DNA from 3 places in the Agromyces aurantiacus genome. Region 3 is predicted to be linked to each of the others. Evidence: predicted binding sites of a transcription regulator. Region 3 holds the regulator's gene; each other region holds the start of a gene.
What was found. Region 3 encodes HrcA, which represses chaperone genes, less so after heat shock. Its sites were predicted from a motif close to TTNGCACTCGNNNNNNNCGAGTGCNAA; they were not measured.
Positions count from the first base shown of each region.

Region 1 (9,891 bases), 1.1 Mb from region 3:
TGGGCATCGGCGCCGGCATCGCCGGCCTGGTGTTCTCGTGCGTGTGGATCGGCTACTACGCGATCGTGTTCGGGGCGCTCCCGCGCTGACGGGCTCGGTGCCGGCTCCGCGCTCGAGGCGGCCGGCTCAGAGCCGCTCGACCAGGAGGGCGACGTGCCGGCCCTCCTCGCGCGTCAGCACGATGGTCGCCGCGTCGTCGCCGCGGAGCTTCAACCGCGTCCGCAGTGCGGCGGGGTCGACGTCGACGCCGCGCTTCTTGATCTCGAGCGTGCCGACGCCACGGGCCTGCAACGCCTGCCGGAGGTGGCGCTCGTCGGCGGGGAGCCGTTCGAGCACCCGGAACCCGCGCGCGAAGGGGCTGTCGACCTCGCGGTCGCCGGTGAGGTAGGCGATGCCCTGACTGAGCATCCAGGCGCCGTTCGCGCGGGCGAGGTCGCCGATGAGGCGCGCCCGGATCACGGCCCCGTCGGGCTCGTACAGGTAGTCCCCGAGCGGCCCGACCGGCGCATCCTCGCTGTCGCCGGGCGCCACGAGCTCGTGCGCGCCGTCGCCCCGGATGACCAGCGCCGCGCGGCCGACGCCGGGCCGCGCGAGGGCGCCGGTCCACACCGCCAGCTCGACGACATCGCCGTCGACCGAGACCCACTGCGCCTCGGTGCCCGGCGGGATCACGTCGCGGTCGGTCCCCGGGCCCAGCTTGACGCCGATCGGCAGGCGATCGGCGAGGCCGAACGCGAACTCGAGCGACGGCGAGTAGTCCGCGGCGTCGGAGAGCCGTGTCGTGGTACCGCCCGTCGTCGTGCGCCGTGCGGGGTCCAGCCACGCAGCGTCGATGCCGGCCAGGGGCACCTCCTCGGCGCGCGCGTGCACCACGTGGACGTGGGGGAAGGGCGTGAGGTTGAACGCGGCGATGGCCGCCGTGACCTCGTCGGCCTCGGCGGCGGTGACCTCGAGGTCGACCGCGGCGAAGGCGAGCGCGTCGCCGCCGATCCCGCAGCCGAGGTCGGCGACGTGGCGGAGTCCTGCGCGGGCGAACCGTCCCGCGTGGAGGGCGGCGACGCGGAGCCGCGTCGCCTGCTCGAGGCCGGCTTCCGTGAAGAGCATCCGGTCGGCGAACTCGCCGAACTTGGCACGCGCCTTCGCCCGGAGCTTCGACTGGCTCAGCACCGCGGCGACCAGGCCGGGGGAGTGCCCCTGCTTGCGCAGGTCGGCGACCGTGCGCACGACATCGGCGCTGCTCGACCAGGCCGGGAGCGAGTCGAGCAGATCGAGCCCCTCGGGGGAGAGCAGCCGCACCAGCTCGTCGCGTTCCACGCCGCCACGCTAGCACCGCGACATCCGCTGGCACTCACGTTGCACGAGTGCCAGAACCGCCCTAGACTCGGGTTAGCACTCTCACTCAGAGGCTGCTAACCCAGTCTTCGTCAAGAAAGAGGTCAACCGTGTCGGTTTCCATCAAGCCGCTCGAGGATCGCATCGTCATCAAGCAGGTCGAGGCCGAGCAGACCACCGCATCCGGCCTGGTCATCCCCGACACCGCCAAGGAGAAGCCCCAGGAGGGCGAGGTCGTGGCGGTCGGCCCGGGCCGCATCGACGACAACGGCAACCGCGTTCCGCTCGACGTGGCCGTCGGCGACCGCGTCCTGTACTCGAAGTACGGCGGCACCGAGGTGAAGTTCGGCGGCGAGGAGTTCCTCGTGCTGTCGGCCCGCGACGTGCTCGCGGTCGTCGTCCGCTAGCCGACTCGACACGTTCCGCGGCCCGGATGCCATTCGGCATCCGGGCCGCGTCGTCATGTCCGGCCGGTCGGGCGTCCTGCGCGCGGGCCGCAGCGGGACCGCGGCGGCGAGGGCACGGATGCGGCGACGCGGAGTCCGCGGTCGCGCGTAGGCTGATCCGGTGCCATCCCCTCCTCCCGCCGCCGCGCCGTCCCGCGCCCCGAAGGCGGGGGTGAACCGGCTCGGACTCGTCTTCGCGGTCTCGGCCTACGGGCTCTGGGGCTTCCTGCCCATCTACTTCATCGCGCTCGCGCCGACGACACCCCTCGAGATCGTCGCCTGGCGCATCCTCCTCTCGCTCGTGTTCTGCGCGCTGCTCATCGCGATCACGCGCACGTGGCGCCCGTTCGCGGTGCTGCTGCGCGACCGGCGGGTCGTCCTCACCATGGGCGCGGCCGGAGCGCTCATCTTCGTCAACTGGTTCACCTACGTCTACGCGACGCTGTCCGACCAGGTGGTCGAGGCCGCCCTCGGCTACTTCATCAACCCGATCGTCACGGTCTTCCTCGGCGTGCTCGTGCTGCGCGAGCGCCTGAACGCCGTGCAGTGGACGGCCGTCGGCATCTCCATCGTCGCCGTCGTCGTGCTCGCCGTCGGCTACGGCCAACTGCCGTGGATCGCGCTCGTGCTCGCGTTCAGCTTCGGGTTCTACGGCCTGATCAAGAAGCGCGTGGGCCACCGGGTCGACGCCGTCTCGGGCCTGACGCTCGAGACCGCGTGGCTGGCCCCGCCCGCCGCCGTGCTGCTGGTCGTCGTCGCCACGACGACGGGGCTGACCATGGGCACCCTGGGCACGTGGCACACCGTGCTGCTGCTGTCCGCGGGCGCCGTCACGGCGGTTCCCCTGCTGCTGTTCGCGGCGGCCGCCCGCAGGCTGCCGCTCATCTACATGGGATTCATCCAGTACTTCGCGCCCTTCATCCAGTTCCTCGTGGGCGTCCTGGTCCTGCACGAGCCGATGCCGCCCGAGCGCTGGCTCGGGTTCGGACTCGTGTGGCTCGCCCTCGCCGTGCTCACCGTCGACCTCGTGCGCGGTGCGCGGGCGAGCCGCCGGGCGGCGCTCGCGGCGCTCTGAGCCGGCTCGAACGGCGGCCGTGACGCTCGCGGCAGCGGGCCACCCACGTCGCGAGACCCCTCTACGGGGGTCTTGCGCAGCCGACCCGCCATGCACCCACGCACGCGCGAAGCGTGCGCGGATCCTGCGCGAGGCGCGGATTTCGTGCGTTCGACGGGCAGGATGTGTCACCGAGGTAACGATTGGGGCGGCGTTACCGGGTTGTGACCGGGATCCCTTGTCTCGGTCGGACCCGCCGAATACTGTCAAAACACCGGCGTCGCACGACGCTGCATCTGTGTACCGATCCTTCAGTCCCAAGGAGCAACATGAGCGTATTCGCGAAGGCAACCGCCTCGCGCTCGGCTCGCGCGGCCTGGACGGGCATCGCCATCGCCGGCGTGTCCGCCCTCCTCCTCACCGCGTGCAGCACGGGCGGGAATGCCCCGGCCGAGTCGGAGGAGCCCGCCGACACCGGCGACGCCCAGCCCATCGAGGCCGGTGAGCGCGACCTCACCCTGAAGGTCGGCACCATCCTGCCGCAGAGCGGCACGCTCGCCTTCCTCGGCCCGCCCGAGGAGGCCGGCGTGGCACTCGCCGCGCAGGAGATCAACGAGGCCGACGCCGGCATCCAGGTCGAGGTCGTCTACCGCGACTCCGGCGACACCACGACCGACATCGCGACCGTCTCGGTGACCGACCTCCTCTCGCAGGACGTCTCGGCCATCATCGGCGCCGCGTCCTCGGGCGTGTCGTTCACGGTCATCGACCAGATCACCGCCGCGGGCGTGGTCCAGTTCTCGCCGGCGAACACGTCGCCCGACTTCACGGACTACGACGACAACGGCCTGTACTTCCGCACGGCTCCGTCCGACAAGCTCCAGGGCGAGGTGCTCGGCAACCTCATCGCCGAGGACGGCGCCTCCACGCTCGGCCTGCTGGTGCTGAACGACCCGTACGGCACCGGTCTGGCGGAGTTCACGACGAAGGCGTTCGAGGAGGCCGGCGGCGAGGTCGTCGCGCAGGAGCTCTTCAACACCGGCGACTCGAACTTCGACTCGCAGCTGGCGGCGATCAACGCGGCGAACCCCGACGCGGTCGCGGTCATCACGTTCGACGAGGCGAAGGTCGTCGTTCCGGCGCTCGTCGGCTCGGGCTACCCCGGCGACCAGCTCTACTTCGTCGACGGCAACCTGGCCGACTACAGCGCCGACTTCGCGCCCGGCCTCATCGCCGGCGCCAAGGGCACGCTGCCCGGGCCGAAGCTCGCCGACGACTTCCGCGAGCGCCTGCTCGGGGTCGACGACACGCTCGCCGACTTCAGCTACGGCCCCGAGTCGTACGACGCCCTGATGCTCATCGCGATGGCGGCCTACGCGGCCAACAGCACCGAGGGCACCGACATCGGCGCGTACCTCCAGCAGGTCTCCGGTGGATCGGGCGACGGCGAGAAGGTCACGACCTTCGCCGACGCCGCCGCGCTCCTCGCCGAGGGCAAGCAGGTCGACTACGACGGTGCGTCGGGCCCCATCACGCTCGACGAGAACGGCGACCCGACCGAGGCCACCATCGGCATCTACGAGTACGGCGACGACAACACCTACGAGCGCATCAACTAGTCGCTGACGCGCAGGATGGGCCCCGGCTTCGGCCGGGGCCCTTTCGCGTGCGCGGGGCGGCACGCCCCACGCGTCCGCTCGTGGGTCCCTCGTCGTCCGGTCGCGGAGGGGAGCCTCACGACGCCCGGATGCCCGTCACCGGTCGCAGGTCAGCCGGGTGCGCCCCACTTCGCCGGACTCGACCGTCCGGGCAGGCGGATCGATCGACGCACCCTCGAGGCGCCGCAGCGGGCGACGGCGGTGCATCCCCGCCATCCCGCCGCGCGCCCCTGCGCAGGCGTCCCGGCCTCACGCCGGCCCGGGGCCCCGCCCCCCACTGCGCAGGCGTGCGCCCGCTCCTACCCGATCGCGCGCCCCGGCGCAGTCTGGAAGGACCGCAGACGAACGTACCGCGGCCGACGCGGCCCCCGGGTTCCGCGCGTTCGCGGCGGGCACGATGAAGGGGTGGGATGCCGCGGCATCCCACCCCTTCGCGTCGTGCGTGCTAGTCCTGGCCGAGCGTGCCCAGGTACAGGCCGATCACCTTCGGGTCGTTGAGCAGCTCGCGCCCGGTGCCCTCGTAGGCGTCGCGGCCCTGGTCGAGCACGTAGCCGCGGTCGCAGATCTGCAGGCAGCGCCGCGCGTTCTGCTCGACCATGATGGTCGTCACGCCCGCGCGGTTGATCTCCTTGACCCGCAGGAACGCCTCATCCTGCCGGACCGGCGAGAGGCCGGCCGACGGCTCGTCGAGCAGCAGCACGTGCGGTCCCATCATGAGCGCTCGCGACATGGCCACCATCTGGCGCTCGCCGCCCGAGAGCGAACCGGCCCGCTGGCCGAGGCGCTTGCCGAGCTCGGGGAAGATGTCGACCACGAACTCCAGTCGGTGCTTGAGATCCCTGGGCTTCTGGAAGATGCCCATCTCGAGGTTCTCCTGGATGGTCAGCGACGGGAACACGTTGTTCGTCTGCGGGACGAACCCCACCCCCTTGGCGACGAGCTTGTTCGCCTTGAGGTTCGTGATCTCCTCGCCCTGCAGGTGGATGCCGCCCTCGCGGACGCGCACCAGGCCGAAGATCGCCTTCAGGAGCGTCGACTTGCCGGCGCCGTTGGGGCCGATGATGCCGATCAGCTCGCCCTGGCGGGCGACCAGCGAGCAGCCGTTCAGGATGTTCACGCCGGGCAGGTAGCCGGCGGTCACGTTCCTGACGTCGATGACCGCGTCGGCCTCGGGCGCGAGGGCCGTGCCGCCGGCCGGCTCGGCGGCCGCGGATTCACTGTTCGTCATCGATGAGCTCCTTCATGGCTTCGACGTGGCCGGTGTCGGTCGCGCCGAGATCGGTGTCGTGGTGGGCCCCGAGGTAGGCGTCGATCACGGCCTGGTCCTGCATGACCGTGTGCGGGTCGCCCTCGGCCACGATCTTGCCCTCCGCCATCACGACCACCCAGTCGGCGATGTGGCGCACCATGTGCATGTCGTGCTCGACGAAGAGGACCGTCATGCCCTGGGCCTTCAGGTCGAGGATGTGGTCGAGCAGCGACTGGGTGAGCGCCGGGTTCACGCCCGCCATGGGCTCGTCGAGCATCACGAGGGTCGGGTCGCTCATGAGCGCCCGCGCCATCTCGAGCAGCTTGCGCTGGCCGCCGGAGAGGCTCGCCGCGTAGTCGTCCTGCTTGGCGTCGAGCTTGAAGCGCGTGAGCAGGTCCTTCGCCTTGGCCTCGATCTCGTCCTCCTGCTTGCGCCAGAGGAACGGCAGCACCGAGCGGAACAGGTTCTCGCCCGACTGGCCCGTCGCACCGAGCTTCATGTTGTCGAGCACGGTGAGCAGGCCCAGCGCCTTGGTCAGCTGGAAGGTGCGGATGAGTCCCATGCGCGCGACCCGGTAGGCCGGCACGTGCGCGAGCGAGCGACCGTCGAACTCCCACGTGCCCTCGTCGGGCTTGTCGAAGCCCGTGAGCAGGTTGAAGAACGTGGTCTTGCCGGCGCCGTTCGGGCCGATGAGGGCCGTGATGGCGCCGCGCGGGATCTCGACGTGGGCGACGTCGACGGCCGTGAGGCCGCCGAACGTGCGCTTGACGCCGTCGGCGACGAGGATCGGGTCGACCTTCTTGACGCCCGGAACGGCGTCGCCGACGTGGAGGCCGGTGGTCTTCACCGGCTTCGTCGCGGGAGTGACGTTATCGGACAAAGGCCAACTCCTTCTTGTTGCCGAAGATGCCCTGCGGCCTGAAGACCACGAGCAGCATGATGCCGACGCCCACGAGGATGAACGTGAGCTGGCCCGCCTGCACCTGGGTCATGAACGGGAACCAGCCGGCCTCGACCCCGCGGGCGACGAAGCCCGAGAAGAACGAGATGAGCACCCAGAAGATCATCGAGCCGACGATGGGCCCGAAGATCGTCGCGGCGCCGCCGAGCAGCAGGATCGCGTAGATGAAGAAGGTCAGCGACGTCTGGTAGTTCGCCGGCACGACCGCGCGCGGCATGATGAAGACCATGCCGGCGAGGGTGCCGTAGACGCCACCGAGGATGAGGCTCTGCATCTTGTACGAGTAGACGTTCTTGCCGAGCGCGCGCACGGCGTCCTCGTCTTCGCGGATGCCCTTGATGACGCGACCCCACGGGCTGCGCATGAGCAGCCACGTGACGAGCGCCGCGAGGATCACGAGGGTCCACCCGACGATCCGGATCCACCAGTCGTAGGCGTTGTAGACCCACGGGCCGAACCCGTAGGTGCCGTCGGGGATCGGGTTCAGTGCGGCGAAGCCGCCCTTGTAGCCCTGCAGGCCGCTCGCCGACCCCGTCACGTCCTCGAAGGTGTTCGTGGTGAACACGAGCCGGACGATCTCGGCCGCCGCGATGGTCACGATGGCGAGGTAGTCGGCCCGGAGCCGGAGCGTCGGGATGCCGAGGATCAGCGCGAAGACGATCGACGCGCCGATGCCGACGAGCACCGCGGCCCAGACCGGGAAGCCGAACGACAGCGTCGAGATGGCGTACCCGTAGGCGCCGATGGCCATGAAGCCCGCCTGGCCGAAGTTCAGCAGGCCGGTGTACCCGAAGTGGATCGCCAGGCCGAGCGCGGCGAGCGCGTACGCCGCCGTCGTCGGGCTGATGATCTGCTGCGCCGCGTTGCCCAGGATTGCGAGGAAATCGATCATGATGTTCGCTCCTTAACCGATTCTCTCTCGGCGACCCAGGATGCCCTGCGGTCGGAACAGCAGCACGAGGATCAGCACGACGAGCGCGCCGACGTACTTCATGTCGCTCGGCAGCCACAGGGTGGACAGCTCGACGAACAGGCCCACGATGAGCGAGCCGACGAGTGCGCCGAACGCGGTGCCGAGACCGCCCAGCGTGACGGCCGCGAAGACGAGCAGCAGGATCTGGAAGCCCATGTCCCAGCTGACGCCGGGACGGAAGTACGCCCAGAGGATGCCCGAGAGGCCCGCGAGCGCGCCGCCGAGCACCCAGACGATGCGGATGACGCGGTCGACGTCGATGCCGCTGGCCGCGGCGAGCGGCGCGTTGTCGGAGACCGCGCGCGTGGCCTTGCCGATGCGGGTGCGCAGCAGGAAGTACGCGACCGCGAGCAGCACCACGATGGCCGTCGCCATGCTCACGATGTCGATCCACGAGAGCGCGATCGGCCCGATGCGGATGTCGGAGGGGAGCGTGGCTCCGGGCAACTGGCGCGTCGCACCGCCGTAGAAGAACTGGTACGTGTACCGGACCGCGAGCGAGAGACCGATGCTGACGATCATCAGCGGGATGAGCGCCACCCCGCGTCGCCGCAGCGGTTTCCAGATCGCCGCGTCGAGCGTCCAGCCGAATGCGGCGGACAGCACCAGCGCGATGATCAGCGCGAGCCAGACGGGCAACGCGAGATCGACACCGAAGGTCAGCATCATCAACGCGCCGAACGTGATCATCTCGGCGTGGGCGAAGTTGGAGAGCCCGGTGGTGCCGAAGATGAGCGACAGGCCGATCGCGGCGAGCGCGAGCAGCAGGCCGAAGTTCAGGCCGTTGACCACCCGGATCAGCACCTGGGCGCCGATGTCGGTCGTGACCCGTTGGCCCTCGCCGAGGAAGAAGTTGACGGCCTTGCGGCTCGTCAGCCCGAACTCGGCCTCGACCGTGTTCTTGCCCTCGGCCACGACGACGCCCTCGGGGAGGGTGTCCTCATTGAGGGTGACCTCGTACGTCGCCTTCTCGGGCACGCCGATCGTCCAACGCCCATCGGCGTCGGTCTCGGTGGACGCTTCGAATCCGTTGCCCTCGACCGAGATCTCGACGCCCTCGAGCGGCTCGTCGTTGTACTTGACGTTGCCGCTGAAGAAGTACTCGTACTCCTCCGCCGTCGGGCTCGGCGTCGCCGTACCCCCTTCGTCCGCCAACGCAGGGGACGCTGCGATGCCGGACAGAGTGAGTGCGGAGACGAGGAGTCCGAAGAGGAGGAGCCACCTCCCGCGAGATCGTGTGGGGACTGTTCGCGTGGGTTCCACTGCACCTCCAAAGAGCCGACCTGGGGTGAGGTCGGGTCCGGCTTCCTGACGACGACGTCGTCGACAGTACGTGCCGATTATGTCCCATGTGTTTCGCCACGGCTCACAAACGGCCCTCGATTGTTATCCGGGGAATGCCGGGCGCGCAAACTCGCTTAAACTCTCTGTACCACCGCGTCGACGCGTCGTGCCCCGCGATCCGCGGTGCGCGGGCGTTCGAGCACGACTCGATACGAAGGGGCGACATGGATCAGGCCGATCCGTTCGGATTCACGGGACTCACGTACGACGACGTCCTCCTGCTGCCGGGGCACACCGACGTGATCCCGAGCGAGGCTGACACCAGTTCGCGCCTGACGCGACGCATCACGGTGGCGACGCCCCTGCTCTCGGCCGCGATGGACACCGTGACCGAGGCCCGCATGGCCATCGCCATGGCGCGTCAGGGCGGCATCGGCATCCTGCACCGCAACCTCTCGATCGCCGAGCAGGCCGAGATGGTCGACCGCGTCAAGCGCAGCGAGTCGGGCATGGTCTCCAACCCGGTGACGACGACCCCGGATGCCTCCGTGGCCGAGGTCGACCAGCTGTGCGCGACGTACCGGGTCTCGGGCCTGCCCGTGGTCGACGCCGAGGGCATCCTCGTCGGCATCATCACGAACCGCGACATGCGCTTCGTCTCCGACTTCGAGAAGCCGACCACGAAGGTCGCCGACGTCATGACGAAGATGCCGCTCATCACCGGCCGCGTCGGCATGGACCCCGACGAGGCCGTCGCGATCTTCGCGCAGCACAAGGTCGAGAAGCTGCCCCTCGTCGACGACCAGGGGCGACTGACCGGCCTGATCACGGTCAAGGACTTCGACAAGTCCGAGCAGTACCCGAACGCGACGAAGGATGCCGAGGGCCGTCTGCGCGTCGGCGCGGCCATGGGCTTCTTCGGCGACGCGTGGGA
Region 1 covers NZ_JAFBBW010000001.1:3,334,241-3,344,131, reverse strand. The annotation lists gene JOD46_RS15750 (hypothetical protein) at 1-89, shown strand, start outside; gene JOD46_RS15745 (class I SAM-dependent methyltransferase) at 127-1,314, opposite strand; gene groES (co-chaperone GroES) at 1,443-1,739, shown strand; gene rarD (EamA family transporter RarD) at 1,900-2,853, shown strand; gene JOD46_RS15730 (ABC transporter substrate-binding protein) at 3,162-4,451, shown strand; gene JOD46_RS15725 (ABC transporter ATP-binding protein) at 4,936-5,718, opposite strand; gene JOD46_RS15720 (ABC transporter ATP-binding protein) at 5,705-6,619, opposite strand; gene JOD46_RS15715 (branched-chain amino acid ABC transporter permease) at 6,609-7,589, opposite strand; gene JOD46_RS15710 (ABC transporter permease subunit) at 7,605-8,936, opposite strand; gene guaB (IMP dehydrogenase) at 9,182-9,891, shown strand, end outside.
Region 1: the regulator HrcA is predicted to act here: its motif matches at 1,342-1,368, upstream of groES (co-chaperone GroES).

Region 2 (9,891 bases), 970 kb from region 3:
ACCTGCTCGACGAGGTGCTCGCCGACGGGCTCACGCCGCTGTTCGTCGCGCTCGACGGCGTCACCGACCCGCGCAACCTCGGGGCCATCATCCGCTCGACCGCGGCGTTCGGCGGCCAGGGCGTCATCGTGCCGCAGCGCCGCTCGGTCGGCGTCACCGCGGCCGCCTGGAAGACCTCGGCCGGCGCGGCCGCGCGCGTGCCGGTCGCGATGGCGCCGAACCTCACGCAGACGCTCAAGTCGCTGAAGGAGCGCGGCGTGTTCGTGCTCGGCCTCGACGGCGGCGGCGACGTGTCGTTGCCCGGGCTCGACTTCGCCGACCGCCCGATCGTCATCGTGGTCGGCTCGGAGGGCAAGGGACTCTCGCGCCTGGTGACCGAGACGTGCGACGCGATCGTCTCCATCCCGATCTCCGCGGCGACCGAGTCGCTCAACGCCGGCATCGCGGCGTCGGTCACGCTCTACGAGATCGCGAAGCTCCGCGCCGCACGCTGACCCGCCGGCCGTCGTCGGATGGTCCGTGCGCCGAGCGCGTGTACATCCGGCGAACGCGGGTGCCTGCCCGCGCGCTCTCGCCGGATCTACACGCGCTCGGCGAACGCTCGTGCACCTCGGAGGCGCGGTGCGGTCGCGGCGGCGGGTCAGACCTTGAGGCGCCAGTCGCCCTCGTCGTCGGGGTCGTGCACCGGGATCGCGGTCGTGTCGGGGGCGATCGAGGGCAGCGCGGTCGTGATCGCCTCGGTGGGCGGCCCGATCACGGTCGCCTCGTCGCGCCGGTGCCGCAGCACGTCGTTGATGTAGGCGGTCAGGGCCTCGGCGAGCGGGATGTCGCGGCCCTGCTGCTGCGCCATGTACCAGCGGTGCTCGAGCAGCTCGTGGAACACCTCGGCGGGCTCGAGCTTGCCCCGCAGCTCCTGCGGCACGGCGCGCACGACGGGCTCGAACACGCGCATGAGCCACTCGTGCGCGACCATCTCCTCGTCCTGGCTCTGCTTGTTGTACGCCGCACGGTACGAGTCGAGGTCGTTCAGCAGGCGCCGCGCTTGGTTCTCGCCCGCGTCGAGGCCGGTCAGCCGCAGCAGCCGGCGCTGGTGGTGGCCCGCGTCGACGACCTTGGGCTGGATGCGCAGCGTCGTACCGCTCTCGTCGGTGCGGATCGCGAGCTCCTCGATGTCGAAGCCGAGCTCGTTGAGGCGGTTCACGCGCTCGTTGATGCGCCACCGCTCGGCCACGCCGAACGACTCGCTGCCCGTCAGCTCGCTCCAGAGGTTGCGGTACGCGTCGACGATGCCGTTCGAGATGCGCACCGGGTCGAGCTCGTCGGCGACGCGGCCGCCGGCCTCGAGGTCGAGCAGCTCGCCGGCGATGTTCACGCGCGCGATCTCGAGGTCGTTCTCGCGCTGGCCGTTCGAGAGGCCGCCCTCGTAGAGCTTGCCGGTCTCGGCGTCGACGAGGTACGCGGCGAACGCGCCCGCGTCGCGGCGGAAGAGCGTGTTCGAGAGCGACACGTCGCCCCAGAAGAAGCCCACGATGTGCAGGCGCACGAGCAGCACCGCGAGCGCGTCGACGAGCCGGGTCGCGGTGTCGGGGCGGAGGGTCTGCGAGAACAGCGCGCGGTAGGGGAGCGAGAAGCGCAGGTGCCGAGTGACGAGCACGGGCGCGAGCTCGGCGCCGTCGGCATCCGTGCGGTTCGTGATGACCGCGACGGGTTCGACGCAGGGGATCTCGAGTCGCTGGAGCATGCGCAGCATGTCGTACTCGCCGCGCGCCATCTCGGCCGTGGTCTCCTTGATCGCCACCACATGGCCGCTCAGGTGCGCGAAGCGCACGAGGTGCCGCGAGATGCCCTTCGGCAGCGCCGCGATGTGCTCGCTCGGCCAGGCCTCGAGCGGGAGGTCCCATGGGAGGTCGAGCAGGGCCGGATCGGTCATCGCCGACGTGATCGAGAGTGTGCCGCTCATCACGCCCAGCGTACCGGGGAACGACGAAGCCGGCCGGGCCGAAGCCCGACCGGCATCGCGATCGCGGAATGCGAGGGTCAGCTGGCGACCGGCGCCTCGAGGAGGCGGGCACCCGACTCGGCGTCGAACACGTGCACGTGCTTCGGCGTCGGGAGCAGGTAGACCGTGTCGCCCGCGAAGGGGTGCACGCGGCCGTCGACGCGCGCGACGATGTCGGTGCGCCTGCCCTCGATGGTCGAGTGGCCGTAGAGGTAGCCGTCGGCGCCGAGCTCCTCGACGAGGTCGACGACGACCTCGAGGCCCTCGCCCTGCGTGCTCGAGACCTGGATGTCCTCGGGGCGCACGCCGACCGTGACGACGCCGCTCGTCGCGGAGGCGAGCGCCTCGCGCTCGACCGCCACCGTCGCGGAGCCGAACTTGATGCCGCCGTCGACCACGTCGGCGTGGAACAGGTTCATCGCCGGCGAGCCGATGAAGCCCGCGACGAAGACGTTGTTCGGCCGCTCGTAGAGCTCGCGCGGGGTGCCGACCTGCTGGAGCACGCCGTCCTTGAGCACCGCGATGCGGTCGCCCATGGTGAGCGCCTCGGTCTGGTCGTGCGTGACGTAGACCGTGGTGACGCCGAGGCGGCGCTGCAGCGAGGCGATCTGGGTGCGGGTCTGGACGCGGAGCTTGGCGTCGAGGTTCGACAGCGGCTCGTCCATGAGGAACACCTGCGGCTGGCGCACGATGGCGCGGCCCATGGCGACGCGCTGGCGCTGGCCGCCCGAGAGCGCCTTCGGCTTGCGGTTGAGGTAGGGCTCGAGGTCGAGCAGCTTCGCGGCCTCGAGCACCCGCGCGGCGCGCTCCTCCTTGCCGACGCCGGCGATCTTGAGCGCGAAGCCCATGTTCTCGGCGACGGTCATGTGCGGGTAGAGCGCGTAGTTCTGGAAGACCATCGCGATGTCGCGGTCCTTCGGCGGCACGTCGGTGACGTTGCGGTCGCCGATGAAGATGTTGCCCTCGTTGACCTCTTCGAGGCCCGCCAGCATGCGGAGCGAGGTGGACTTGCCGCAGCCCGAGGGGCCGACCAGGACGAGGAACTCGCCGTCGGCGATCTCGAGGTCGAGCTTGTCGACGGCGGGACGGGTGCCACCGGGGTAGAGGCGGGTGGCCTTGTCGAACGTGACTGACGCCATGGTTCTGTTCTCCTTCACCGGCAGGTACGTGCCGGACGATCCGTAGTGAATGGAAACGCCGACATCCATGTCGACGCTCCCTCAGTATGTCATGCGACGCGACCGACCCGGCAATCGTGACGACCGGGGGGCCCGGGCCCAGCGCGGGCCCACGGCGGCGGCGCACGGCGGCCGCGTCCAGCGCGTGTCGGGGCGCCGTTTGGGCGATTCACAGCGATCGCTCCTACACTCGTTCGTTGCGCCTGTCGTGTGCCCGTGTGCCCGCGTGCGAGCGCTCACACAGCGACCCGGAGTTGACCATCGATGAGCACTGGCGGACCGAACCAGCCACGTCCCACCCGTAACGAGCGTCGCGAGGCGGCCCGCGAGAAGGCCAGGCTGCTCCGGGAGGAGCAGAAGAAGCGCGACCGCCGCAACAAGCTCCTGATCCAGGGCGGCGTCATCGTGGCGATCCTCGCGGTGGCCGGCCTGATCGTCGCGCTCGTCCTCGGCAATGCGCCGGCGGGCGGTCCGGGGCCGAAGAACATGGCCAGCGACGGCATCGTGCTGGTCGGCGGCGAGGGCGGCATCCAGGCCGTCGAGACGCCGGCCATCCCCGATGGCGGCGAGCCCACGCCCACCGAGCCCGACGAGAGCGGCACCGTCGCCAACATCGTCACCTACATCGACTACCTGTGCCCGTACTGCGGCCAGTTCGAGACGACGAACAACGAGACCATGCGCACGATGGTCGAGTCGGGCGCCGCCACGCTCGAGGTGCACCCGATCGCGATCCTCACCAACAAGTCCGCGGGCACGCAGTACTCCCTGCGTGCGGCGAACGCGGCCGCGTGCGTGGCCGAGTACTCGCCCGAGGCGTTCTTCGACTTCAACGCGCTGATGTTCGAGAACCAGCCCGAGGAGCTCTCGACGGGGCTCACGAACGACGAGATCAAGAAGCTCGCGTCGCAGGCCGGGGCCGCCTCGTCGGTCGACTCGTGCATCGACCAGACCCGGTTCAAGGGCTGGGTGCAGGATGCCACGGAGCGAGCGCTGACCGGCCCGATCCCGAACTCCGAGCTCGACTCGGTCACGGGCACCCCGACCGTGCTCGTGAACGGCAAGCAGTACGTCGGCTCGCTCGAGGACTCCGCCGAGTTCCAGGCGTTCGTGCTCCAGGCGGCCGGCGAGAGCTACTCGGAGTCCACGGCGACGCCCACGCCGACCCCGACGCCCGCGGCGCAGTAGGCCCCGGCGACCCGTTCGACGGCCCGGCCCAGCGGCCGGGCCGTCGTCGTGCGCGGCCCCGCACCCGGTCGGTAGGATGTGGGGACACCTGCCGGCTTGGCGCAATTGGTAGCGCACCGCTCTTGTAAAGCGGTGGTTACGGGTTCGAGTCCCGTAGCCGGCTCCATGACCAGCACCCCCGCACCCGGCCCCGCGGATGTCGCGGCACCCTCCATCCCGTCGACGCCGACCTCGCTCGGCGACCACCACCCGCACCATCACGCCGAGCGATCGCGCGTGCCGATGTGGGCCGCGGTCGCGCTCACCGTGGTCTCGGGCGCACTCGTGGCCGTGCAGTCGCGCATCAACGGCCAGCTCGCGACCCGGCTCGACGACTTCGCGGTCGCCGCGCTGATCTCGTTCGGCTCGGGACTGCTGATCCTGCTCGCGGTGCTCGCGGCGTGGCCTGCGGGACGCCGCGGGGTCGGCCGCCTGCGTGCGGCGCTGCGCGAGCGGCGGCTCGCGAGGTGGATGCTGCTCGGCGGCGTCGCCGGCGCCTGGTTCGTCGCCACCCAGGGCATCGCGGCGGGCGTGCTCGGCGTCGCGCTGTTCACGGTCGCGATCGTCGCGGGGCAGACGCTCGGCGGCGTCGTCTTCGATGCGATCGGCATCGGACCCGGCGGTCGACGGCCGCTGACGGTCCCGCGCGTGGCCGGCGCCGTCCTGGCCCTCGCCGCGATCGGGTGGGCGGTGTCGGCCCAGGTGGCCGCCGCCGTGCCCGTGCTGCTCATGGTGCTGCCGTTCTCGGCGGGCTTCGCGGTCTCGTGGCAGCAGGCGATGAACGGGCGCGTCCGCACCGCCGCGTCGAGCGCGCTCGCGGCCACGCTCGTGAACTTCGCCGTGGGCACGACGGTGCTCGTCGTCGTGCTGCTCGTGCACGCGGCATCCGTCGGCTGGCCCACCGCCATGCCGGCCGAACCGTGGCTGTATGCGGGCGGCGCCGTCGGGTGCGTGTTCATCGCCATGCAGGCCGCGCTCGTGCGCCGCGTGGGGGTGCTCGTGCTCGCGCTCGGCATCGTGGCCGGGCAGCTCGCCGCGGCCCTCGCCCTCGACCTGCTGCTGCCGACCTCCGGGCACGGCGTGGGTCTCGCGACCATCGGCGGAACGGTGCTCGCGCTCGTGGCGGTCGCGCTCTCGAGCGCGCGTCGGCCGGCTCGCCACACGGCGCCGCCGGCGCCCGTCAGTCCAGCGAGCTGAGGCGACCCTCGGCGACCGGCGCCCGACGACGCTCGGGCCGCCCGGTGGCCGGCTTGCCGCCCACGTAGAGCCACCCCATGAGCCGCTCGCCCTCGGCGAGGCCGTGCATCCCGGCGACCACCGGATGGCGCGTGTGCGGGCCGGTGCGCCACATGACGCCCCATCCGGCCTCGTCGAGCAGGAGGGTCAGCATGTGGCCGACGCCGGCCGCGCAGGCCTCCTGCTCCCACTCGGCCACCTTCGGGTGCGGCTGCACGACCGCCACGAGCGCGAGCAGCAGCGGCGCGCGCACCGGCTTCGCGGCGAGCTTCGCCGCGGCCTCCCCCTCGACGGCGGCGGCCTCGACGAGCGCGTCGCCGAGGCGCCGCCGCGCCTCACCGCGAAGGGCGATCACCCGCCAGGGCACGAGCGCGCCGTGGTCGGCGACCCGCCCCGCCGCCTCGAGGAGGTCGGCCAGCTCGGCGTCGTCGGGTGCGTCATCCGTCACCTTCGGCCAGGAGCGTCGCGCCAGCGCCGCCGCTCGCACGGACCCCACGCTCAGGACTCGGGCGCGAAGTCGAGCGCGATCGAGTTCATGCAGTAGCGGTCGCCGGTCGGCGTGCCGAACCCGTCGGGGAACACGTGGCCGAGGTGCGAGCCGCAGTTCGCGCAGCGCACCTCGGTGCGGACCATGCCGAGCGAGGTGTCCTCGATCAGTTCGACCGCTTCGGGCCGCACCGACTCGTAGAAGCTCGGCCAGCCGCACCCCGAGTCGAACTTGGTGCCGCTCTTGAACAGCTCGGCGCCGCACGCCGCACAGGTGTAGACGCCCGCGCGCTCCTCGTCGAGCAGCTCGCCCGTCCACGGGCGCTCGGTCGCGGCCTCGCGCAGCACGGCGTACCGCTCGTCGCCGAGCTGCTCGCGCCACTCGTCGTCGGACTTGCTCACCTGGTAGGCCATGGTTCTGCTCCTCGTGCACGTGGGGGGACCACTCCATCGTCGCGCATGCGGCGACGCGTGGTGCAACGTGCGACCTCCGGAGCGTGTTCCCGCGCCGGCGAGGGCGGCCGTTCACGCTCGCCGAGCGTGGCGCACGGGTCGTTCCCGGCCGCCGCTCCCTAGGATGGCGTCACACGCCGAGCACGGGATGGAGGTGCGATGGACGCGGCACGCCGACCGGACCGCCCGGGCCCTCCCGGGACATCCTCCGCCGACGCCGTGGAGCCCGCGGCCGGACTCGACGACCGGCAGCGCGACATCCTCGCCTTCGAGGCACGCGCGTGGCGCGACGCCGCGCGGAAGGCCGATGCGATCCGCGACGAGCTCGGCATGTCGGCCGCGCGGTACTACCGGCTGCTGGGCGCGCTGGTCGATTCGCCGGCGGCGCTGCGGCACGACCCGATGCTCGTCAAGCGGCTGCAACGGCAGCGCGACGCGCGCGCGGACGCCCGCGCACGTCGTACGATTCCCCACGGCCATCCGCTCGGCTGACCCGGCCCCGACCCTCGACAGGACCCATGGCGCAGAAGTTCCCCCGCGACCGATTCGACTCGATCCCGCACGGCATCGAGCGGGTGGGCGCGCACCGCGCGCCCGCGCGTCGCCGGGCGCGGTGGATCACCTTCGGCTGGGCCGCGCTCGCGACGGTCGTGCTCGCGGTCGCGGGCATCGCGGCCGTGTCGGTATTCAACAACCGACTGAACTTCGACGACGTGGCCGCGCCGACGGGCTCGCCGACGCCGGTCGCGACGGTCCCGCCGACGGTCGCCCCCGACATCCCCGTCACGGTGCTCAACGGCACCACCACCACGGGACTCGCGGCCAAGGCGAGCGAGGCGCTCGCCGCGGGCGGGGTGCCCGTCGGCGTCGCCTCGAACGCGGACTCGTCCGACATCGAGCAGACCGTGGTGTACTACGCCTCCGCCGACCTCGAGGGGGCGGCCCGCGGCGTCGCCCAGCTCCTGCCGGGCGCCGAGGTGCGACTGAGTGAGGACTTCGCGGCCGAGGGCCTGCAGCTGGTCGCCGTCCTCGGCGCCGACTACGCCGAGCAGGTCGCCGGCTGACGCCGGTGACCGAATCGTTGCCATTCTGCGACCATTCGCGGCGCCGGCCCCCTTGTGCGGCGCGCGTGCGCTGTGACTATCTGGAAACGGTCGCTCGTACCCGTGTGATGCAGCAGTGCCGTGCCGGCGCCTGCCAGCACGGCGGACGGCCCGGTACAGGCGGAAGGCACGTGCCGACTCGGAAATCGGCAACATGGGAGCAACGCATGGCGAACGGAACCGTCAAGTGGTTCAACGCTGAAAAGGGATACGGATTCATCACCGTCGACGGCGGAGGCCAGGACGTGTTCGTCCACTACTCCGCGATCGACATGGCGGGGTACAAGGTGCTCGAAGAGGGCCAGCAGGTGACCTTCGACGTCGGCTCGGGTGCCAAGGGCCCGCAGGCCGAGGCCGTTCGCCCGGCCTGAGTCCCTCCCCGGAAGCGCCGCCGTCCCGGACGGCGGCGCTTCCGCATGTCCGCGCACGTCGGGGCCGTCGACGCTCGCTTGCACTCGTGGCGGGTGAGTGCCAGAATCGGTTTAGCACTCGCTCGATTCGAGTGCTAACCCTTCGAATCTTCGAACGTCCGGAAGGGACGAGAGACACACATGGCAAAGATCATTGCTTTCGATGAGGAGGCCCGTCGCGGCCTCGAGCGTGGCCTCAACACGCTCGCCGACGCGGTCAAGGTGACCCTCGGCCCGCGCGGCCGCAACGTCGTCCTCGAGAAGAAGTGGGGCGCCCCCACCATCACGAACGACGGCGTGTCGATCGCCAAGGAGATCGAGCTCGACGACCCGTACGAGAAGATCGGCGCCGAGCTGGTCAAGGAGGTCGCGAAGAAGACCGACGACGTCGCCGGCGACGGCACCACCACGTCGGTCGTGCTCGCCCAGGCGCTGGTCCGCGAGGGCCTCCGCAACGTCGCCGCGGGCGCCGACCCCATCTCGCTCAAGCGCGGCATCGAGAAGGCCGTCACGGCCGTCTCCGAGGAGCTCCTCGCCGCCGCCAAGGAGGTCGAGACCAAGGAGGAGATCGCCGCCACCGCGTCGATCTCGGCCGCCGACGCGCAGATCGGCGAGATCATCGCCGAGGCGATCGACAAGGTCGGCAAGGAGGGCGTCGTCACCGTCGAGGAGTCGAACACCTTCGGCACCGAGCTCGAGCTGACCGAGGGCATGCGCTTCGACAAGGGCTACCTGTCGGCGTACTTCGTCACCGACCCCGAGCGCCAGGAGGCGGTCTTCGAGGACCCGTACATCCTCATCGCCAACCAGAAGATCTCGAACATCAAGGACCTGCTGCCGATCGTCGACAAGGTGATCCAGTCGGGCAAGCAGCTCCTGATCATCGCCGAGGACGTCGACGGCGAGGCCCTGGCCACGCTCGTCGTGAACAAGATCCGCGGCATCTTCAAGTCGGTCGCCGTCAAGGCGCCGGGCTTCGGCGACCGCCGCAAGGCCCAGCTCCAGGACATCGCGATCCTCACGGGCGGCCAGGTCATCTCCGAGGAGGTCGGCCTCAAGCTCGAGAACGCCACGCTCGACCTGCTCGGCCAGGCGCGCAAGGTCGTCATCACCAAGGACGAGACGACCATCGTCGAGGGCGCAGGCGACCCCGACCAGATCGCGGGCCGCGTCGCCCAGATCCGCTCGGAGATCGAGAACACCGACTCCGACTACGACCGCGAGAAGCTCCAGGAGCGCCTCGCCAAGCTCGCCGGCGGCGTGGCCGTCATCAAGGCGGGCGCGGCCACCGAGGTCGAGCTCAAGGAGCGCAAGCACCGCATCGAGGACGCCGTCCGCAACGCGAAGGCCGCCGTCGAGGAGGGCATCGTCGCCGGTGGTGGCGTCGCGCTCATCCAGGCCGGCAAGGCCGCGTTCGGCAAGCTCGAGCTCGTGGGCGACGAGGCGACCGGCGCGAACATCGTCAAGGTCGCCATCGAGGCGCCGCTCAAGCAGATCGCCCTCAACGCGGGCCTCGAGCCGGGCGTCGTCGCGAACAAGGTCTCCGAGCTGCCCGCGGGCCACGGCCTCAACGCCGCGACCGGCGAGTACGGCGACCTGCTCGCCCAGGGCATCATCGACCCGGCGAAGGTCACGCGCTCGGCGCTGCAGAACGCCGCGTCGATCGCCGGCCTCTTCCTCACGACCGAGGCCGTCGTCGCCGACAAGCCCGAGAAGGCCGCGGCCGCTCCGGCCGGCGACATGGGCGGCGGCATGGACTTCTAGGTCCCGACCGCGGCTCAGGCTGCACCACGCGAAGG
Region 2 covers NZ_JAFBBW010000001.1:3,189,044-3,198,934, reverse strand. The annotation lists gene rlmB (23S rRNA (guanosine(2251)-2'-O)-methyltransferase RlmB) at 1-494, shown strand, start outside; gene JOD46_RS15135 (DUF4032 domain-containing protein) at 641-1,960, opposite strand; gene JOD46_RS15130 (ABC transporter ATP-binding protein) at 2,038-3,138, opposite strand; gene JOD46_RS15125 (DsbA family protein) at 3,442-4,365, shown strand; tRNA gene JOD46_RS15120 (tRNA-Thr) at 4,456-4,531, shown strand; gene JOD46_RS15115 (DMT family transporter) at 4,531-5,601, shown strand; gene JOD46_RS15110 (nitroreductase family protein) at 5,585-6,127, opposite strand; gene msrB (peptide-methionine (R)-S-oxide reductase MsrB) at 6,139-6,540, opposite strand; gene JOD46_RS15100 (DUF3263 domain-containing protein) at 6,799-7,071, shown strand; gene JOD46_RS15095 (LytR C-terminal domain-containing protein) at 7,098-7,643, shown strand; gene JOD46_RS15090 (cold-shock protein) at 7,850-8,053, shown strand; gene groL (chaperonin GroEL) at 8,234-9,856, shown strand.
Region 2: the regulator HrcA is predicted to act here: its motif matches at 8,165-8,191, upstream of groL (chaperonin GroEL).

Region 3 (9,891 bases):
GGGCGCATGGGAGAATCGTCGGGATGTCTCCGAGAGCCGCCACCCCGCCGGTGCCCGCCGCCACCGACCCCGCGCTGATCCGCAACTTCTGCATCATCGCGCACATCGACCACGGCAAGTCGACCCTCGCCGACCGCATGCTGCAGATCACGGGCGTGGTCGCCGATCGCGACATGCGCGCGCAGTACCTCGACCGCATGGACATCGAGCGCGAGCGCGGCATCACCATCAAGAGCCAGGCCGTGCGCATGCCGTGGGAGGTCGGCGGCACGGGCTACGCGCTCAACATGATCGACACTCCCGGGCACGTCGACTTCAGCTACGAGGTGTCGCGCTCGCTCGCCGCGTGCGAGGGCGCCATCCTGCTGGTCGATGCCGCGCAGGGCATCGAGGCGCAGACGCTCGCGAACCTCTACCTCGCGCTCGAGAACGACCTCGAGATCATCCCCGTGCTGAACAAGATCGACCTGCCGGCGGCCGAGCCCGAGAAGTACGCGCGCGAGCTGGCCGACCTGATCGGCGGCTCGCCCGACGACGTGCTGCGCGTGTCGGGCAAGACCGGCATGGGCGTGGAGGACCTGCTCGACCGGGTCGTCGAGCGCATCCCCGCGCCGACGGGCGACGCCGACGCGCCGGCGCGCGCCATGATCTTCGACTCGGTGTACGACAGCTACCGCGGCGTCGTCACGTACGTCCGGATGGTCGACGGACGACTGAACCCGCGCGAGCGGATCCAGATGATGTCGACGAAGGCGACGCACGAGATCCTCGAGATCGGCGTGAGCGCGCCCGAGCCGACGCCCACGAAGGGCCTCAGCGTCGGCGAGGTGGGCTACCTCATCACCGGGGTGAAGGACGTGCGCCAGTCGAAGGTCGGCGACACGGTCACCTCGGCGGCCAAGCCGGCCGCCGATGCGCTGGCGGGCTACACCGAGCCGCTGCCCATGGTGTTCTCGGGCCTCTACCCGATCGACGGCAGCGACTACCCCGAGCTGCGTGAGGCCCTCGACAAGCTCAAGCTGTCGGATGCGGCGCTCGTCTACGAGCCCGAGACCTCGGTCGCGCTCGGGTTCGGGTTCCGTGCCGGCTTCCTGGGCCTGCTGCACATGGAGATCGTGACCGAGCGGCTCCGCCGCGAGTTCGGGCTCGACATCATCAACACGGCGCCGTCGGTGGTCTACGAGGTCACCACGGAAGACAAGAAGACCGTCACGGTGACCAACCCGAGCGAGTTCCCGACCGGCGGCAAGATCGCCGAGGTGCGCGAGCCCGTCGTGCGCGCGGCGATCCTCGCACCGAAGGACTACGTCGGCACGATCATGGAGCTCTGCCAGTCGCGCCGCGGCACGCTGCTCGGCATGGAGTACCTCGGCGAGGACCGGGTCGAGATCCGCTACAACATGCCGCTCGGCGAGATCGTCTTCGACTTCTTCGACAACCTGAAGTCGAAGACGGCCGGCTACGCCTCGCTCGACTACGAGCCGGCCGGCGACCAGGCCGCCGACCTCGTCAAGGTCGACATCCTCCTCCAGGGCGAGCAGGTCGACGCGTTCAGCGCGATCGTGCACCGCGACAAGGCGTACGCGTACGGCGTGCTGATGACCGGCCGCCTGCGCGAGCTCATCCCGCGGCAGCAGTTCGAGGTGCCGATCCAGGCCGCGATCGGCGCCCGGATCATCGCGCGCGAGTCGATCCGCGCGATGCGCAAGGACGTGCTCGCCAAGTGCTACGGCGGCGACATCACGCGCAAGCGCAAGCTCCTCGAGAAGCAGAAGGAGGGCAAGAAGCGCATGAAGATGGTCGGCCGCGTCGAGGTGCCCCAGGAGGCGTTCATCGCCGCGCTCTCGGGCGAGACCGAGAAGAAGGACGCCAAGAAGTAGCCGCTCCGCGTCGCGGGACTTCGGTCACGCAGGCCCGCCCCGCTCCGCCGCGAGAATCGTCGCATCACCGCGCGGCTGCGACCGCGCCGCCGGTGCGAGTCGAGGAGGACGCGATGGGCGGATGGCGGGCCGGCGTGGCCGGGTGGATCGCTCGCGTGCTGGGGATCCTGTACGTGGCGCTGCTCTGGTGGGCGTGGTGGCAGGAGTCGCAGGCGCGACGCGAGCCCAGGATGGGCGAGGACACGGCCGCGGGCTCGTGGTTCGAGCAGTGGGCCGTGCTCACGCACCTGCTGCCCGCGATCGTGCTGCTCGTGGTGCTCGTGCTCGCGTGGCGGTGGCCGGTCGTCGGGGCGATCGGGTTCCTCGCCTACGCGGTGATCACGGTCGTCAGCTGGTTCCCCGAGTGGGTCTACGCGGGCCTGGTCACCGGCCCGCCGCTCGTGATCGGCATCCTGTTCCTCGTCGAGGCGCTGGTCCAGCGTCGTCGCACAGGCACGGTCCAGCACGCCGCGTCGTAGAATCGGGGGATGCCCGGGACCGGGCTCGGGTGCCGCGTGTTCGCGCGGCATCCGTCATGACTGCCGCCGACCCCGGGAGGACGCACGATGAACCGTCGCAGCACCTTCACCGACCAGTCGGTCACGTACGGCGCGATCGGCGCCACGCTCGACCCCGACCTGCTGCGCTACCCGCCTGCCGGGTTCCGCCCCGCCGAGGATGCGGTCAAGCTCGGCTCGGGTCGCGAGCGCTTCGACCGCGCGGCCGAGGAGCTCATGACCTGGGGCATCCAGAAGGGCGCCGGGTTCGAGGTGATCGACGTCTCGCCGGGCACCGGCGCACAGTACACGGGCATCGCCTACGGCCCGGATGGCGCGCCCCTCGCCGACCAGCCCACGCCGCGCGTCGAGCAGCGGTTCGGCCCCGACGGCACGCCGTACGTCAGCGCCGGCATGACGGCGACGCTCAAGCCGCGCGGGCGCCGGGGGTCGCGCGGGCGGATTTCCGTGCTCGTCGTCTACGTCGTCGACGATCCGGGCCGGGTCGGCTTCGCGTACGGCACGACCGGCGACGGACCTGAGAGCGGCGAAGAGTCGTTCATCCTCGAGCACCGCGACGACGACAGCGTCTGGCTCACCATCCGCTCGGCGTTCGAGCCGCGCGGCGGCATCCGCCGACTGTTCGCGGGCTCGGTGCGCCGTCGCCGACGCGAGCTCACCAAGCGCGAGCTGCGCGCGCTCCACCCCGCGTACGTCTGAGCATGGCCGGGCCGCTTCCCCTCGCCGACCCGGCGCCCGCCGACGGGCTGCTGCCGCGCGGCGCCCTCGACCAGGCGGGCCAACGCGCACTCGGCGTGTACGTGCACGTGCCGTTCTGCCGGGTCCGCTGCGGGTACTGCGACTTCAACACGTACACCGCGAGCGAGCTCCGCGGCGCCTCGCAGTCGGGCTACGCCGCCCAGGCGATCGGCGAGATCCGGTTCGCGCGCGGCGTGCTCGCGGCATCCGGAGCGCCCGACCGCCCCGCGCAGACGGTCTTCTTCGGCGGCGGGACCCCGACGCTGCTTCCCGCCGACGATCTCGTGCGCATGCTCGGCTCGATCCGCGAGGAGTTCGGGCTGGCGCCCGGGGCCGAGGTGACCACCGAGGCCAATCCCGACTCGGTCGACGCCGACGACCTGCGCCGCCTGTCGGACGGCGGGTTCACGCGCGTGTCGTTCGGCATGCAGTCGGCCGTGCCGCACGTGCTGGCCGCGCTCGACCGCACCCACGACCCCGCGCGGGTGCCGCTCGTCGTGCGGTGGGCGCGCGAGGCGGGGCTCGACGTCAGCCTCGACCTCATCTACGGCACGCCGGGGGAGTCGCTCGCCGACTGGCGCACGAGCCTCGAGGCCGTGATCGCCGAGGAGCCCGATCACGTCAGCGCCTACGCGCTCATCGTCGAGGACGGCACGAAGCTGGCCCGTCAGATCCGCCGCGGCGAGCTCGCGACGCCCGACGACGACCTCTCGGCCGACATGTACGAGCTCGCGGACGACCTGCTCGGCGCCGCGGGCTACGAGTGGTACGAGGTCTCGAACTGGGCGAGGGGCGACGCGCAGCGCTCGCGCCACAACCTCGGCTACTGGCGCGGCGACGACTGGTGGGGCGTCGGCCCGGGCGCGCACAGCCACGTCGGCGGGGTGCGCTGGTGGAACGCGAAGCACCCCGCGGCGTACGCCGATCGGATCGGCGCCGGCGTCTCCCCGGCGGTCGGCCGTGAGACGCTCGACGCGGCGACCCGCGAGACCGAGCGGGTGCTGCTGTCGACGCGCATCCGCGAGGGCATCGAGGTGTCCTCGCTGCACGCCGGTGGCCGCCGTGCCGTGGCCGGCCTCGTCGCCGACGGGCTCGTGGAAGCGCGAACCGCCCTCGCCGGTCGGCTGACGCTGACGCGACGAGGGCGGTTGCTGGCCGACGCCGTGGTGCGGCGCCTGCTCGAGGACTGATCCCTAGCTGACGAACTTGATCGCCACGGGGTACACGTAGTACTCGCCGTTGTTGGCCTTGATCGCGGCGATGATGCCGAACACGATCGCGGCGATCCATGCGGCGATGAGGATGAAGATGCCGACGATCACGAAGGTCAGGATCGTGCCGACCACGTACGCGATCAGCAGCGTGATCTGGAAGTTCAGCGCGGTCGCGGTGTGCGCCCGGATGAACGGCCCCTTGTCCTTCAGGATCAGGTAGCCGATCAGGGCCGGCAGGAAGCCGAAGAGGATGCCGCCGATGTGGATCAGCGTCGCCCAGAGCTTCTCGTCGGCGGGGCTGAGCGGCTGGCTCTGCTGGTACGCGCCGCCGCCGGGGGGCGGCGGGGGCGTGGGGCCGCCGGGAGGGGGCGGAGGCGGCGTGCTGCCGCCGGGCGGCGTGGGGGGCGTGGGAGGTGGTGCGTCGGACATGATGCTGGCTCCTTGGAAGGTCGCGCCCGGATCGCGGGTCGGTCCGACCATGCTGGCACAGCGCGACGCGCCGGTCGAGGGATCCCGGACCGGCGCGTCGCGACTCGCGGTGCGGACCTACTTGATGAGGCGGATGGCGAAGGGGTAGCGGTAGTGGCGTCCCTCCTTGGCCTGCATGAAGCCGAGGACGGAGAACACGATGACGGCGATCCACAGCGCGGTCGGCAGCAGCCAGCCGATGTAGCCCCAGATGCCGAGCGTCACGACCGTGAGGATCGCGTTCACGATGAAGATCGCGATATAGGCGAACACGGCGGTGATCTGGAAGTTCAGCGCCTCCTTGGCCTCGGTGTTCGTGAAGGCGCCGCGGTCCTTGAAGACGAGCCAGATGATCAGCGAGGGCAGGAATCCCAGGATGCCGCCGAGGTGCGCGAACGAGCCCCACTGGACGTCCTGCTCGTGCGAGAGCGGAGCGGCGGGAGCGGTCGCGGGCTGGGGCGCCGCGTTCGGATCGTGCGGGGGGACGTTGGGGTCGGTCATGTCAGCCTTTCGGGTTGGGGTTTCGCGCGTCGAGCGCACGGCGGAGGCGGGATCGGCGCGCGGGACGATGCACACGCTACTGCCGCGCCGATCCGGGCGGCAACGGTGCCATCCCTGAATCTCGCGATATGATTAGCAGTCACGTGAACCGAGTGCTAAACCTCGGTGCGCCGCCGTCACGCCGGTCGAGGGAAGCGAGGGCCATGGTCTCCGAACGCAGTCTCGCCGTGCTTCGCGCCATCGTGCAGGACTACGTCGCGTCGCGCGAGCCGGTCGGCTCCAAGACGATCGTCGAGCGCCACCACTTCGGCGTGTCCGCGGCGACCATCCGCAACGACATGGCGCTGCTCGAGGAGGAGGAGCTGATCGCGGCCCCCCACACCTCGTCGGGCCGCATCCCGACCGACAAGGGGTATCGCGTCTTCGTCGACCAGCTCGCCGACGTGCGGCCGCTCACCTCCGCGCAGCGGCACGCGATCGAGACCTTCCTCGGCGAGTCGAACGACCTCGACGAGCTGCTCGCGCGCACCGTGCGGCTCGTGTCGCAGCTCACGCGCCAGCTCGCGGTCGTGCAGTACCCCAGCTTCCAGCGGGCGCGCGTCCGGCACGTCGAGCTCGTCGCGCTCGCGCCCACGCGAGTGCTGTGCATCCTCATCTCCGACTCCGGCCAGGTCGAGCAGCGCCTGGCCGAGCTCGACCAGTCCGTCGACGAGGAGACGCTGCACCGGCTGCGGAACCGACTCAATGACGTCGCGGCCGGCCGCACCATGTCGGAGGCCGCGGCGGCGCTCTCCGCCGAGACGGCCAACGCCGACCGCGCGCACGCCGAGGTCCTCCACACGCTCGCGGCCACGCTCGCCGACCAGGCCAAGTTCACGCGCGGCGACCGGCTGGTCGTCGCGGGCGCCGCCAACCTGGTCCGCACCGAGCAGGACTTCGCGGGCAACATCCTCGGGGTCATCGAGGCCATCGAGGAGCAGGTCGTGATCCTCAAGCTGTTCGGCGAGATGGCCTCCGACGACGGCATCGCGGTCCGCATCGGCCGCGAGAACGCGGCCTACGGACTCGGCGAGACCTCGGTGGTGTCGAGCTCGTTCGAGATCCCCGGCCGCGACGTCTCCCGGCTCGGGATCGTCGGGCCCACCCGCATGGACTACTCGCAGAGCATGGCGGCCGTCCGCGCCGTCGCTCGCTACCTCTCCCGCACGCTCGGCGAGAGCTGAACCGCGACGGGGCCGCCCCGCGGCATCCGTCACCGGCAATCGAAAGGAACCCGCCTGCAGTGGCCGACCACTACGAGGTCCTCGGCGTCTCCCGCGACGCCACCCCCGACGAGATCAAGAAGGCCTACCGCCGTCTCGCGCGCGAACTGCACCCCGACGTCAACCCGGGCGCCGAGGCATCCGAGCGCTTCAAGCAGGTCACGCACGCCTACGACGTGCTCTCCGACCCCAAGCAGCGCCAGCAGTACGACCTCGGCGGCGGCCAGGGCGGCTTCAACGGCGCCGGCTTCGGCGGCTTCGGCGACATCTTCGAGACCTTCTTCGGCGCCGCGCAGACCAGTCGCGGGCCGAGGTCGCGTCGCGAGCGCGGCCAGGACGCGCTCATCCGGCTCGAGGTGACGCTCGACGAGGTCGTCTTCGGCACCCACCGCGAACTCGAGGTCGACACGGCCGTCACGTGCGAGACCTGCCACGGCTCGTGCTGCCGGCCGGGCACGTCGCCCGTGACGTGCGACATCTGCGGCGGCACCGGGCACATCCAGCGCGCGGTGCGCTCGCTGCTCGGCAACGTCATGACCTCGAGCCCGTGCGGCTCGTGCCGCGGCTACGGCACCATCATCGCGACGCCGTGCGTGACCTGCCAGGGCCAGGGCCGCGTGCGCGCGCGGCGCACCGTGCCCGTCGACGTGCCGGCCGGCGTCGACACCGGAGTGCGCCTGCAGATGCCGGGGTCGGGCGAGGCCGGCCCCGCCGGTGGCCCGAACGGCGATCTCTACCTCGAGGTCAAGGTCAAGAACCACGAGGTCTTCAGCCGCGACGGCGACGACCTGCTCTGCACGCTCGAGGTGCAGATGACCGACGCCGTGCTCGGGACCAACGCGACCGTCGCGGCGCTCGACGGCGACGTCGACCTCGAGCTGAAGCCCGGCGTGCAGAGCGGCGAGGTGCTCACCGTGCGCGATCGCGGCATCACGCACCTGCGCGGCGGCGGGCGCGGCGACCTGAAGGTCGCCGTGCACGTGATCACCCCGACCAAGCTCAGCCACAAGGAGCGCGAGCTCGTCCAGCAGCTTGCGAAGGCGCGCAAGGCGCAGCCGCCGCAGCTCGGCCACTTCCAGCAGGGCCTCTTCGCGCGGCTGCGCGACCGGTTCCTCGGGTGAGCCGCGGGCGGATGTCGCGATGAGCAGCCTCTACCTCGACGAGACGCTCGACCTCGCCTCGGTCGCCGCCGGCGACACGGTCGCGGTCACGGGCGACGAGGCGCGCCATGCCGTCACCGTCGCGCGGGTGCGGGTCGGCGAGCGCGTGTCGGTCGGCGACGGGCGCGGCCGGATCGTGTCGGGCGCCGTGACGTCCGTCGAGGGCCGGCGCCTCGAGCTCGAGGTCGACGGCGTGCACGACGACCCGGTGCCCGCGCCCCGGCTCACGCTCGTGCAGGCGCTCGCGAAGGGCGACCGCGACGAGCTCGCGGTGCAGGCGGCGACCGAGCTCGGCGTGGACCGCATCGTGCCCTGGGCGGCCGGTCGATCCGTGTCGCGCTGGGAGGGACCGAAGGCCGAGAAGGGCCGTGCGCGCTGGGCGAGCATCGTCCGCGAGGCCGTCAAGCAGTCCATCCGGTCCCGGATTCCCGACGTCGAGGCGGTCGCCTCCACGAGGGAGCTGCCCGAGCGGCTCCGCGGCGAACGCGTGCTGCTGCTCGTCCCCGGCGCGGAGACGCCGCTGTCGGCCGTCCGACCCGACGGCCGCGACCTCGCGCTCGTCGTCGGGCCCGAGGGGGGCATGGATCCGACGGAGATCGAGCGGCTCCGGGAGGCCGGCGGCGAGCCCGTCCGGCTGGGCGACGGCGTGCTGCGCACCTCGACGGCGGGCCCCGCGGCGATCGCCGTGCTGTCGGTCGCGCTCGGGCGGTGGTGAGCCATCCGTGGCTACGATGGAGTGATGAGCGGAACGGCGGAACCCACGGTCTTCGAGCGCATCGCCGCGGGTGAGATCCCCGCGCGGATGGTCCTCGAGACCGAGCGGATCATCGCCTTCCACGACATCGCGCCGCAGGCGCCCGTGCACGTCATCGTGACGCCCCGCGACGGCCGCCACCGCGACGTGGTCGAGCTCGCCGCGGCCGATCCCGAACTGCTCGCCGAGCTGGTCGGCGCCGCCAAGCGCATCGCCGACGAGCTGACCGACGGCGAGTTCCGGCTCATCTTCAACACCGGTCCCGCCGCGGGCCAGACCGTGTTCCACGTGCACGCCCACCTCCTCGGCGGTGGCCTGAGGGAGGGATCGCTTGCCGGCTGACGACCCGGGCGAGACGCCGCCGCCCGCATCCGAGCTCCGCACCGACGAGGAGCGGCTGCGGATCGACGGCATCGCCATGGTGCGGCTCCTCGGCCCGCAGGACCGCCTGCTCACGAGCATCGAGCGCGAGTACCCAGGCGTCGACGTGCACGTGCGCGGCAACGAGATCGCCATCCGCGGGGAGGCCGGCGAGCGCGCGCGCGTGCGCCGGCTCATCGAGGAACTCCTCGAGCTCGTCCGCGGCGGCGAGGACCCGACCCCGATCGAAGTGAGGAGCTCCGCCCGAATGCTCGACGCCGACCCGGCCTCCCGCCCGTCCGACACGCTGGGGCAGGTCATCGTCTCCAGCCGCGGCAAGTCGATCCGTCCGAAGACCGAGGGACAGCGCTCGTACGTCGATGCGATCGACGAGCACACGATCGTGTTCGGCATCGGCCCGGCGGGCACCGGCAAGACCTACCTCGCGATGGCGAAGGCCGTGCAGGCGCTGCAGCGCAAGGAGGTCAACCGCATCATCCTCACACGCCCGGCAGTCGAGGCGGGGGAGCGGCTCGGGTTCCTGCCCGGCACGCTCACGGAGAAGATCGACCCGTACCTGCGCCCGCTCTACGACGCGCTCAACGAGATGATGGACCCCGAGCTCGTGCCGAAGCTGCTCGCCTCCGGCACCGTCGAGGTCGCCCCCCTCGCGTACATGCGCGGCCGCACGCTCAACGACTCGTTCGTCGTGCTCGACGAGGCGCAGAACACCACGCCCGAGCAGATGAAGATGTTCCTCACGCGCCTCGGCTTCGGCTCGAAGATGGTCGTCACGGGCGACATCACGCAGGTCGACCTGCCGGGCGGCTCCTCGGGGCTTCGCATCGTCACGCGCATCCTCGACGGCGTCGACGACATCCACTTCGCCCGGCTCACGAGCGACGACGTGGTGCGCCACACGCTCGTCGGCCGCATCATCGACGCGTACACCGAGTTCGACCAGCGCCAGCAGGCGGCGCGCTACGAGCGCGACCAG
Region 3 covers NZ_JAFBBW010000001.1:2,223,832-2,233,722, forward strand. The annotation lists gene lepA (translation elongation factor 4) at 24-1,880, shown strand; gene JOD46_RS10540 (DUF7670 domain-containing protein) at 1,994-2,398, shown strand; gene JOD46_RS10545 (DUF1990 domain-containing protein) at 2,486-3,136, shown strand; gene hemW (radical SAM family heme chaperone HemW) at 3,139-4,365, shown strand; gene JOD46_RS10555 (DUF4870 domain-containing protein) at 4,369-4,818, opposite strand; gene JOD46_RS10560 (DUF4870 domain-containing protein) at 4,936-5,358, opposite strand; gene hrcA (heat-inducible transcriptional repressor HrcA) at 5,562-6,581, shown strand; gene dnaJ (molecular chaperone DnaJ) at 6,641-7,741, shown strand; gene JOD46_RS10575 (16S rRNA (uracil(1498)-N(3))-methyltransferase) at 7,761-8,495, shown strand; gene JOD46_RS10580 (HIT domain-containing protein) at 8,520-8,876, shown strand; gene JOD46_RS10585 (PhoH family protein) at 8,953-9,891, shown strand, end outside.